DNA from 2 places in the Nocardia iowensis genome. Region 1 is predicted to be linked to the other one. Evidence: riboswitches for the same ligand, from Rfam matches in the RefSeq annotation. Region 1 holds a riboswitch; the other holds the start of a gene.

Region 1 (3,837 bases):
CGCCTTCAGCGAGGAGTAGCCGAGGGTGATCTGGAAGTAGTAGCTGAGGAACAGGAACATCGCGAACATGGCGATCGGCACGAGCAGCGCGGCGAGGAATGCGCCGCCACGGTTGATCTCACCGGGAATGTGCAGGGGTAGCAGCGGATTGGCCGAGCGCCGTTCGATCGCGACGAACGCGATCAGCAGCGCGGTGCCGAGAACCAGCAGGCCGATGGTGCTGCCCGCGAGCCAGCCGTCGTCGGCGGCCCGGCTGAAGCCGTACACGATCGCGATCAGGCCGAGCGTCACGGTGACCGCGCCCGGCACGTCGTAGCCGCCGGTGCGCGGGGCAGGCACGTCCTTGACTACCCACGCCAGCGCGCCGAGCACAGCGAGCAGCGCGATCGGAGTGTTCACCAGCAGGCACCAGCGCCACGAGGCGTACTCGGTGAGCGCGCCGCCCGCGATCAGGCCCAGCGCGGCGCCACCGGCGGAGATGCCAGCGAACACGCCGAATGCCGTTGCCCGTTCACCGGGTTCGGTGAAGGTCACCGACAGCAGCGACAGCGCCGCTGGGGCGAGCAACGCCGCGAACGCGCCTTGTAGCGCACGCCCGGCGAACATCTCCGCACCGTTCTGCGCGAGACCGGCAAGTGCCGACGCGGCGGCGAAACCGATCAGGCCGATGACGAAGATCCGCCGTCGCCCGAGGTAGTCGGCCAGTCGGCCGCCGAGCAGCAGGAGGCCGCCGAAGATCAGTGTGTACGCCGTCAGCATCCACTGCTTGTTGCCCTCGCTGATCCCGAGGTCATGCTGCGCGAACGGCAGCGAGATGGTCACGATGGTGGCGTCGAGAACCACCATGAGCTGGGCCAACGCGATCACCGCCAGGGCGAACCAGCGGGCCGAACCGCCCTGTTTTCCAGGAGCGTCTGCCGCTTTCGCAGTCTCGGTCACCTTTTTCTCCTCTTCATCCGACACAAGTCGCCATCCTGACATCTCGCGACATTTGTCGTCAAGCGCAAAATGTCGCTCTACGACATTTGGCGCTTGGCGACAGTAAACGTGGGGTTGCGCTAGGGTGATGGCCATGCTCGAGTCACCGACGCCTACGGGCGCGAGTGCCGCAGCGGAGAACCCTGCGAGCGCATCGACACCTGCGGGACCACCCCCCGGCCTGCGTGAACGCAAGAAGCAGCAGACCAGACTGCGGATCATCGAGGTCGGCCTGAACCTCTGTGACACACAGGGATTCGACGCGACGACGGTCGAACAGATCGCCAACGCCGCCGACGTCTCGCCCCGCACCATCAACCGGTACTTCGACAGCAAGGAAGACATCGTCCTCGGTCCGATCCGGGACTTCAGCATCGCCGTTGCCGAGGCACTGCGCGGCCTGCCGATCACCGGCAACGAGCTGGCATCGCTACGCGAAGCGTTCCTGCGGGTCATCGACAAGGCCGCGCTCGCCCCGACCGAGGCACCCGTGTCCTTCCAGCAGTTCCAGCAGATGCAGCGGATCCTGCGCAGTAGCCAGGCGGTCAGCGCGCGCAGTCTCGAGCACGCCGACCGGCAGAACACTGCGATCGCCGAAGTGCTCGCCGAACGGCTCGGCACCGAGCCGGACGCCCTGCCGGTGCGCTTGATCCTCGGCGTCTGGCAGCTGGTCGGACATCTCGGCATGGAACGCTCGGACGCCCTGTTCGACGACGACCTCACGGCGGCGGCCGCGGCCGGACGCCAGACCTTCGTCTCGACATTCGACGAGTTCATGCGCGTCTGCTGCGTGGGGCTGACTACCGAAAACGGATGAGATTTCGGCAGGCGACCGACCGCCGGTTATGATGCCCGTCAGGTCATGAGTGCCAGCGCCAAGCCCCGGCTCGCTGGTCGGCAACCCTCCAGCAGCGGTGGGGTGCTCCGGGTGATGACCGGGCTCTCGAAGGTCGAGAGCAAGCGCGCTTTCCAGGAGGTTCCCGAAATGTGTTGTTGTCCTTCGCCCACATCCCGATGACCCGTTAGTTCTGGCGAACAACCTTTTCTTTGGAGCAAAACCACATGAGTGACTCCACTCTGCCCGCGGCCGACCCCATCCTCGCGGCCGATCCGGCCCAGTGGTCTTTCGAGACCAAGCAGGTCCACGCGGGACAGGCACCCGACAGCAGCACCGGTGCCAGGGCCCTGCCCATCTACCAGACCACCTCGTACGCCTTCCGCGACACCGAGCACGCCGCGGCGCTGTTCGGGCTCGCCGAGCCGGGCAATATCTACACCCGGATCACGAATCCCACCCAGGACGTGGTGGAGCAGCGGGTCGCCGCGCTCGAAGGCGGTGTCGCCGCGCTGCTGCTGGCCTCGGGCCAGGCCGCGGAGACCTTCGCGATCCTGAACCTGGCCGCGGCCGGCGATCACATCGTGTCCAGCCCGCACCTCTACGGCGGCACCTACAACCTCTTCCACTACTCGTTGCCCAAGCTCGGCATCGAGGTGTCCTTTGTCGACGACCCCGACGACCTGGAACAGTGGCGCGCCGCGATCCGGCCGAACACCAAGGCGTTCTACGGCGAGACCATCGCCAACCCGAGCAGCGCCATCTTCGACATCCCCGGCATCGCCGCCGTCGCGCACGAGGCCGGGCTGCCGCTGATCGTGGACAACACCGTCGCGACCCCGTACCTGATCCAGCCGCTGGCGCACGGTGCCGACATCGTCGTGCACTCGGCGACCAAATACCTCGGCGGGCACGGCTCGGCGGTGGCCGGGGTGATCGTCGACGGCGGCAATTTCGACTGGACCGTGACCGATGCGCAGGGACAGCCGCGCTTCCCCGGCTTCACCACCCCGGACCCGAGCTACCACGGCGCGGTGTTCGCCGACCTCGGCGCACCCGCCTTCGCGCTCAAGGCGCGCGTGCAACTGCTGCGCGACCTGGGCTCCGCGGTGTCGCCGTTCAACGCGTTCCTGATCAGCCAGGGCATCGAGACGCTGAGCCTGCGGGTCGAGCGGCACGTCGCCAATGCCAAGGCGGTGGCCGAATTCCTGACCACCCACCCGGACGTGGAATCGGTCAGCTACGCGGGCCTGCCGTCGTCGCCGTGGTACGAACGCGGGCAGCGACTCGCACCGAAGGGCGCGGGCGCGATCGTGGCCTTCGAGCTGCGTGGCGGCGTCGACGCGGGCAAGAAGTTCGTGGACGGATTAGTCCTGCACAGCCATGTGGCTAACATCGGTGATGTGCGCTCCCTCGTGATTCACCCCGCGTCGACCACACATTCGCAGCTGACGCCGGACGAGCAACTCGTCGCGGGCGTCACTCCGGGCCTGGTCCGCCTTGCGGTGGGCATCGAGGGAATCGATGACATCCTCGCCGATCTGCGTGCCGGTTTCGCGGCGGCGGCGACGTGAAGGTGAGTAGCGAACCGAGTCACGCCCGTTCGTCCGGGGTGGCCCTGCCGCCCCCGGACGGGCGGCTCGGCATCATCCCGATCGGTGACGTGCAGTTGGAGAGCGGCGCGGTCATCCCGCAGGTCCACCTCGCCGTGCAGCGCTGGGGAGAGCTCTCCCCCACGTTGGACAATGTGGTGCTGGTCGAGCACGCGCTGACCGGCGACTCACACGTGGTCGGCCACCCCGATGACATCCATCCGCTGCCGGGGTGGTGGGACGGCATGGTCGGACCCGGCTGTCCGCTCGACACCGACGAGTGGTGTGTGATCGCGACGAACGTGCTCGGCGGCTGCAAGGGCAGCACCGGGCCGTCGACCCTCGCGCCCGACGGAAAGCCTTGGGGTGCACGGTTTCCGGAGATCTCCATCCGCGATCAGGTGGCCGCCGAGGCCGCGCTGATGGACCTGC
Region 2 (3,837 bases), 1.8 Mb from region 1:
CCGCCAAGGCAGGCCGCACCGTCGACGACATCGATCGGATGATCGAAATCAAGATCTCCTACGACACCGATCCCGAACTGGCCCTGGAGAACACGCGCTTCTGGGCACCGCTGAGCCTGACTCCGGAACAGAAGCACAGCATCACCGACCCGATCGAGATGGAAGCCGCCGCCGACGCACTGCCGATCGAACAGATCGCCAAGCGCTGGATCGTCGCCAGCGACCCCGACCAGGCCGTCGACCTCATCAAGCCCTACCTCGACGCCGGCCTCAACCACCTGGTCTTCCACGCCCCCGGCCACGACCAGCGTCGCTTCCTCGACCTGTTCCAGCGCGACCTCGCCCCCCGCCTGCGCGCCCTGGCCTGAACTTCACAGACGGTCCACACGTTTCACAGGACCATCAACCCGCTGTGAAACGTGTGGAGTCTTCTGTGGGGTGCTAACTCAGCGCGCGGTCGAGGTCGGCGAGGAGATCTTCGACGTCCTCCAGGCCTACCGAGATGCGGACTACGCCGTCGGTGAGGCCGATGGTGGCGCGGCCTTCCGGGCCCATCGCGCGGTGGGTTGTGGTGGCGGGGTGGGTGATCAGGGACTTGGCATCGCCGAGGTTGTTGGAGATGTCGACGATGCGGAGGCGGTTGAGGACTTCGAACGCGCGCTTCTTGGCTTCGTGCGCGGGCGCGTTCAGTTCGAAGGTGACCACGGTGCCGCCCGCGCTCATCTGGCTGGTGGCCAGGCCGTGTTGCGGATGTGATTCCAGGAAGGGGTATTTCACCCAGCTGACGGCCTTGTTGGTCTCCAGGTAGCGGGCGATGCGCAGCGCGGACTCGGTCGAATGACGCACCCGCAGCGGCATTGTCTCCAAGCCCTTGAGCAGGGTCCACGCATTGAACGGGCTGAGCGCCGGACCGGTATGGCGCATCAGGGTTTTCACCGGACCCTCGATGTAGTCCTTCTCGCCGAGGATGGCCCCGCCGAGCACCCGACCCTGGCCGTCGATGTGCTTGGTGCCCGAGTAGACGACCACGTCGGCGCCGAGTTCGAAGCCCCGCTGCAGCAGCGGTGTGGCAAAGACGTTGTCCAGCACCACTTTCGCGCCCGCGGCGTGCGCGAGCTCGGTGACCCGGCGCACGTCGACGAGGGTCTGCATGGGATTGGCCGGTGTCTCGAAGAACACCGCCTTGGTGGGCACGGACAGTGCCTGCTCCCACTGGCCCAGATCCTCGCCGTCGACGAAGACGGTCTCCACTCCCCAGCGCGGCAGGATCTCGTTGCACACCACGAAGCAGGACCCGAACAGGCTGCGCGCGGCCACAAGTCGATCACCGGCGCCGAGCAGCGCGCCCAAAGCGGTGAATACCGCGGACATTCCGCTCGCGGTCGCGAAACACGCTTCGGCACCGTCGAGCAGCCGCATCCGCTCCTCGAACATGGCGACCGTCGGGTTGCCGTAGCGGGAGTAGACGAAATGCTCGACGTCGCCGGTGAACGCGGCCTCGGCGGCCTCCGCACTCTCGTAGACGAAACCGGACGTCAGGTACAGCGCCTCGCTGGTTTCCTCGAAACCGGAGCGCCGCAACCCTCCTCGCACGCCGAGCGTCGCGGGACCGACGCCGTCGGGCAGCGGCTTGTCGAACGCACCACCGGTGATCACGACTGCCTCCCGACGACAGAGCTCCGCGACAACGCGTTGATCAGACAGCAGTTCATGACTGCCGCCAGGGCAAGCCGAGGGCACGCCAGCCACTGCCGCCGCGGTGCCCGTGCTCGTCGACCGGGCCTTCGAAGCCCTCGAGCACGTTGTAGGAGGTGGCGAACCCGGCCTGCGTCGCGGCGATCGCCGCGCCGATGGAGCGCTGCCCGGACCGACACAGGAAGATCACCGGGGCGTCCGGATTGTGTCCGTCGAGCGCCGTGACCAGCTGCTCGGTGAACTCGCTGTTGCGCGTCCCGGTGGTGTCGACCCACTCGATCAGCACCGTGGGGCGCTCGATCGAACTGGTGTCGGGCACGCCGACGAACTTCCACTCGGCCTCGGTACGCACATCGACCAGAACGGCTTCCGGGTTGTCCCGCAACAATTCCCAGGCCTGCTGCGGGGTGATGTCACCGGCATAACTCATATGGACCCTCCTAGAATCCGCACTTGCCGCGCTCGGGTTTGACGCACGGCCAGGTCGTCACCCGGAGCACCCCACCGCGGAGGAGGGTTGCCGACCAGTATTGCCGGGGCTTGACACTGGTTCTCATGACCTTCTGCTGAGATTGCCTGGACAAGGGTCACCCTGTCAAACGGCTGCTCACGGTATGAGAATGCTCAATTACAGACCAGCCATTTGTCGCCGGACCGGGTCAGATTCCAGGTCGCGGTCGACTCGTCGCCGTCGACCTTGGTAGTGACCGTGGCCTTCGCCCGGTCGCCATCGACCATCGGATCGACGAGTTTCGTGATTTCCACGGTCTTTCCGGCGCCGGACCGACCCGCCAGCGGGGATCGTTTCGGATCGAAGCCCGGGCATCCCGTGCCTGGTGGAGGCACCATCTCAGTGCTGTTGGAGCCGTCGACGAAGTTGCGCACCGCGGCGGCGATCTTGTCCGATTCTGTGACATTTTTCTCAGCGGGCGACAGCACCCCGCCGATGGTGATCGCGACGAGCACGATCACCGCGAGCACGGCGGCCGCGACGAACGGCGCCACCGAACGCTTGTCGGTCTGATCGACCACGATGACTTCGTCTTCCGCGGGTGACTGCTGATCGCTCATACGACGATGATCCCTGGTCGGCAGGGTTATCCGGCGATCGCCCCCGCCCCGCACGGCAGTACGCGGTGAAGTGCGCTCGACAACGCGAGGATCAGCCTCGCCGGGTCGGGTAACCCGGACAGAACGGGCCGGGTGGCATCCACTCAGTTCGCGCACCGCCGAGGGCCGTCCGCGTCGTCACCGATAGAATCGCGGGACTGCGGCCTGCTGTCATAGCCGCGACTGGGGTGGCCACGAGCCGACACCCTCAGTGTCCGCATCGACAGGTGCAACCAGCCAGCGCGTAACTTAGCCTAGGCTAAGGAAGACGCCGTAATTGTTCTCGACCATAAGGGTGCGCGTAAAAGATGACCGAACAGAATGCAGCGAGCCGCCCGCTCCGCATCGCGATCGTTGGCGCCGGACCGGCCGGGATCTACGCCGCCGACGCCTTGATGAAGTCCGATGCCGAGGTGAGCATCGACCTGTTCGAGCGCATGCCCGCGCCGTTCGGGCTGATCCGCTACGGCGTCGCGCCGGACCATCCGCGCATCAAGGGCATCATCACCGCCCTGCACAAGGTCCTCGACAAGCCGCAGGTGCGCCTGCTCGGCAACATCGACTACGGCACCGACATCACCCTCGATGATCTGCGCACGTTCTACGACGCGGTCATCTTCTCCACCGGCGCCAACGCCGACCGCGCGCTTGGCATCCCTGGCATCGGCCTGGACGGCTCCTACGGCGCCGCGGACTTCGTGTCCTGGTACGACGGTCACCCGGACGTCCCGCGCACCTGGCCGCTGGACGCGGAGAAGGTCGCCGTGCTCGGCGTCGGCAACGTCGCACTCGATGTGGCGCGGGTGCTGGCCAAGACCGGTGACGAGCTGCTGCCGACCGAGATCCCGCCGAACGTCTACGCGGGCCTCAAGGCCAACAAGGCGCTCGAGGTGCACGTGTTCGGCCGCCGTGGCCCGGCACAGGCCAAGTTCACCCCACTGGAGCTGCGCGAACTGGACCACTCGCCGACCATCGAGGTCATCGTCGATCCCGAGGACATCGAATACGACGAGGGCTCCGAGGCCGCGCGCC

What was found. A riboswitch is a leader RNA that binds a small molecule or an ion and turns the genes downstream of it on or off. The one in region 1 is predicted to bind S-adenosylmethionine.
Region 2: it holds a riboswitch for S-adenosylmethionine, as region 1 does, so the genes downstream of both, KV110_RS39165 (rhodanese-like domain-containing protein) here and KV110_RS05850 (bifunctional o-acetylhomoserine/o-acetylserine sulfhydrylase) in region 1, are expected to answer to the same signal.

Annotation. Positions count from the first base shown of each region.
Region 1 is NZ_CP078145.1:1,307,448-1,311,284, reverse strand. It holds gene KV110_RS05860 (MFS transporter) at 1-939, opposite strand, end outside; gene KV110_RS05855 (TetR family transcriptional regulator) at 1,073-1,795, shown strand; SAM riboswitch class IV at 1,837-1,947, shown strand; gene KV110_RS05850 (bifunctional o-acetylhomoserine/o-acetylserine sulfhydrylase) at 2,041-3,387, shown strand; gene metX (homoserine O-acetyltransferase MetX) at 3,426-3,837, shown strand, end outside.
Region 2 is NZ_CP078145.1:8,476,822-8,480,658, forward strand. It holds gene fgd (glucose-6-phosphate dehydrogenase (coenzyme-F420)) at 1-368, shown strand, start outside; gene KV110_RS39160 (O-succinylhomoserine sulfhydrylase) at 442-1,656, opposite strand; gene KV110_RS39165 (rhodanese-like domain-containing protein) at 1,709-2,125, opposite strand; SAM riboswitch class IV at 2,140-2,256, opposite strand; gene KV110_RS39170 (Rv0361 family membrane protein) at 2,320-2,766, opposite strand; gene KV110_RS39175 (FAD-dependent oxidoreductase) at 3,114-3,837, shown strand, end outside.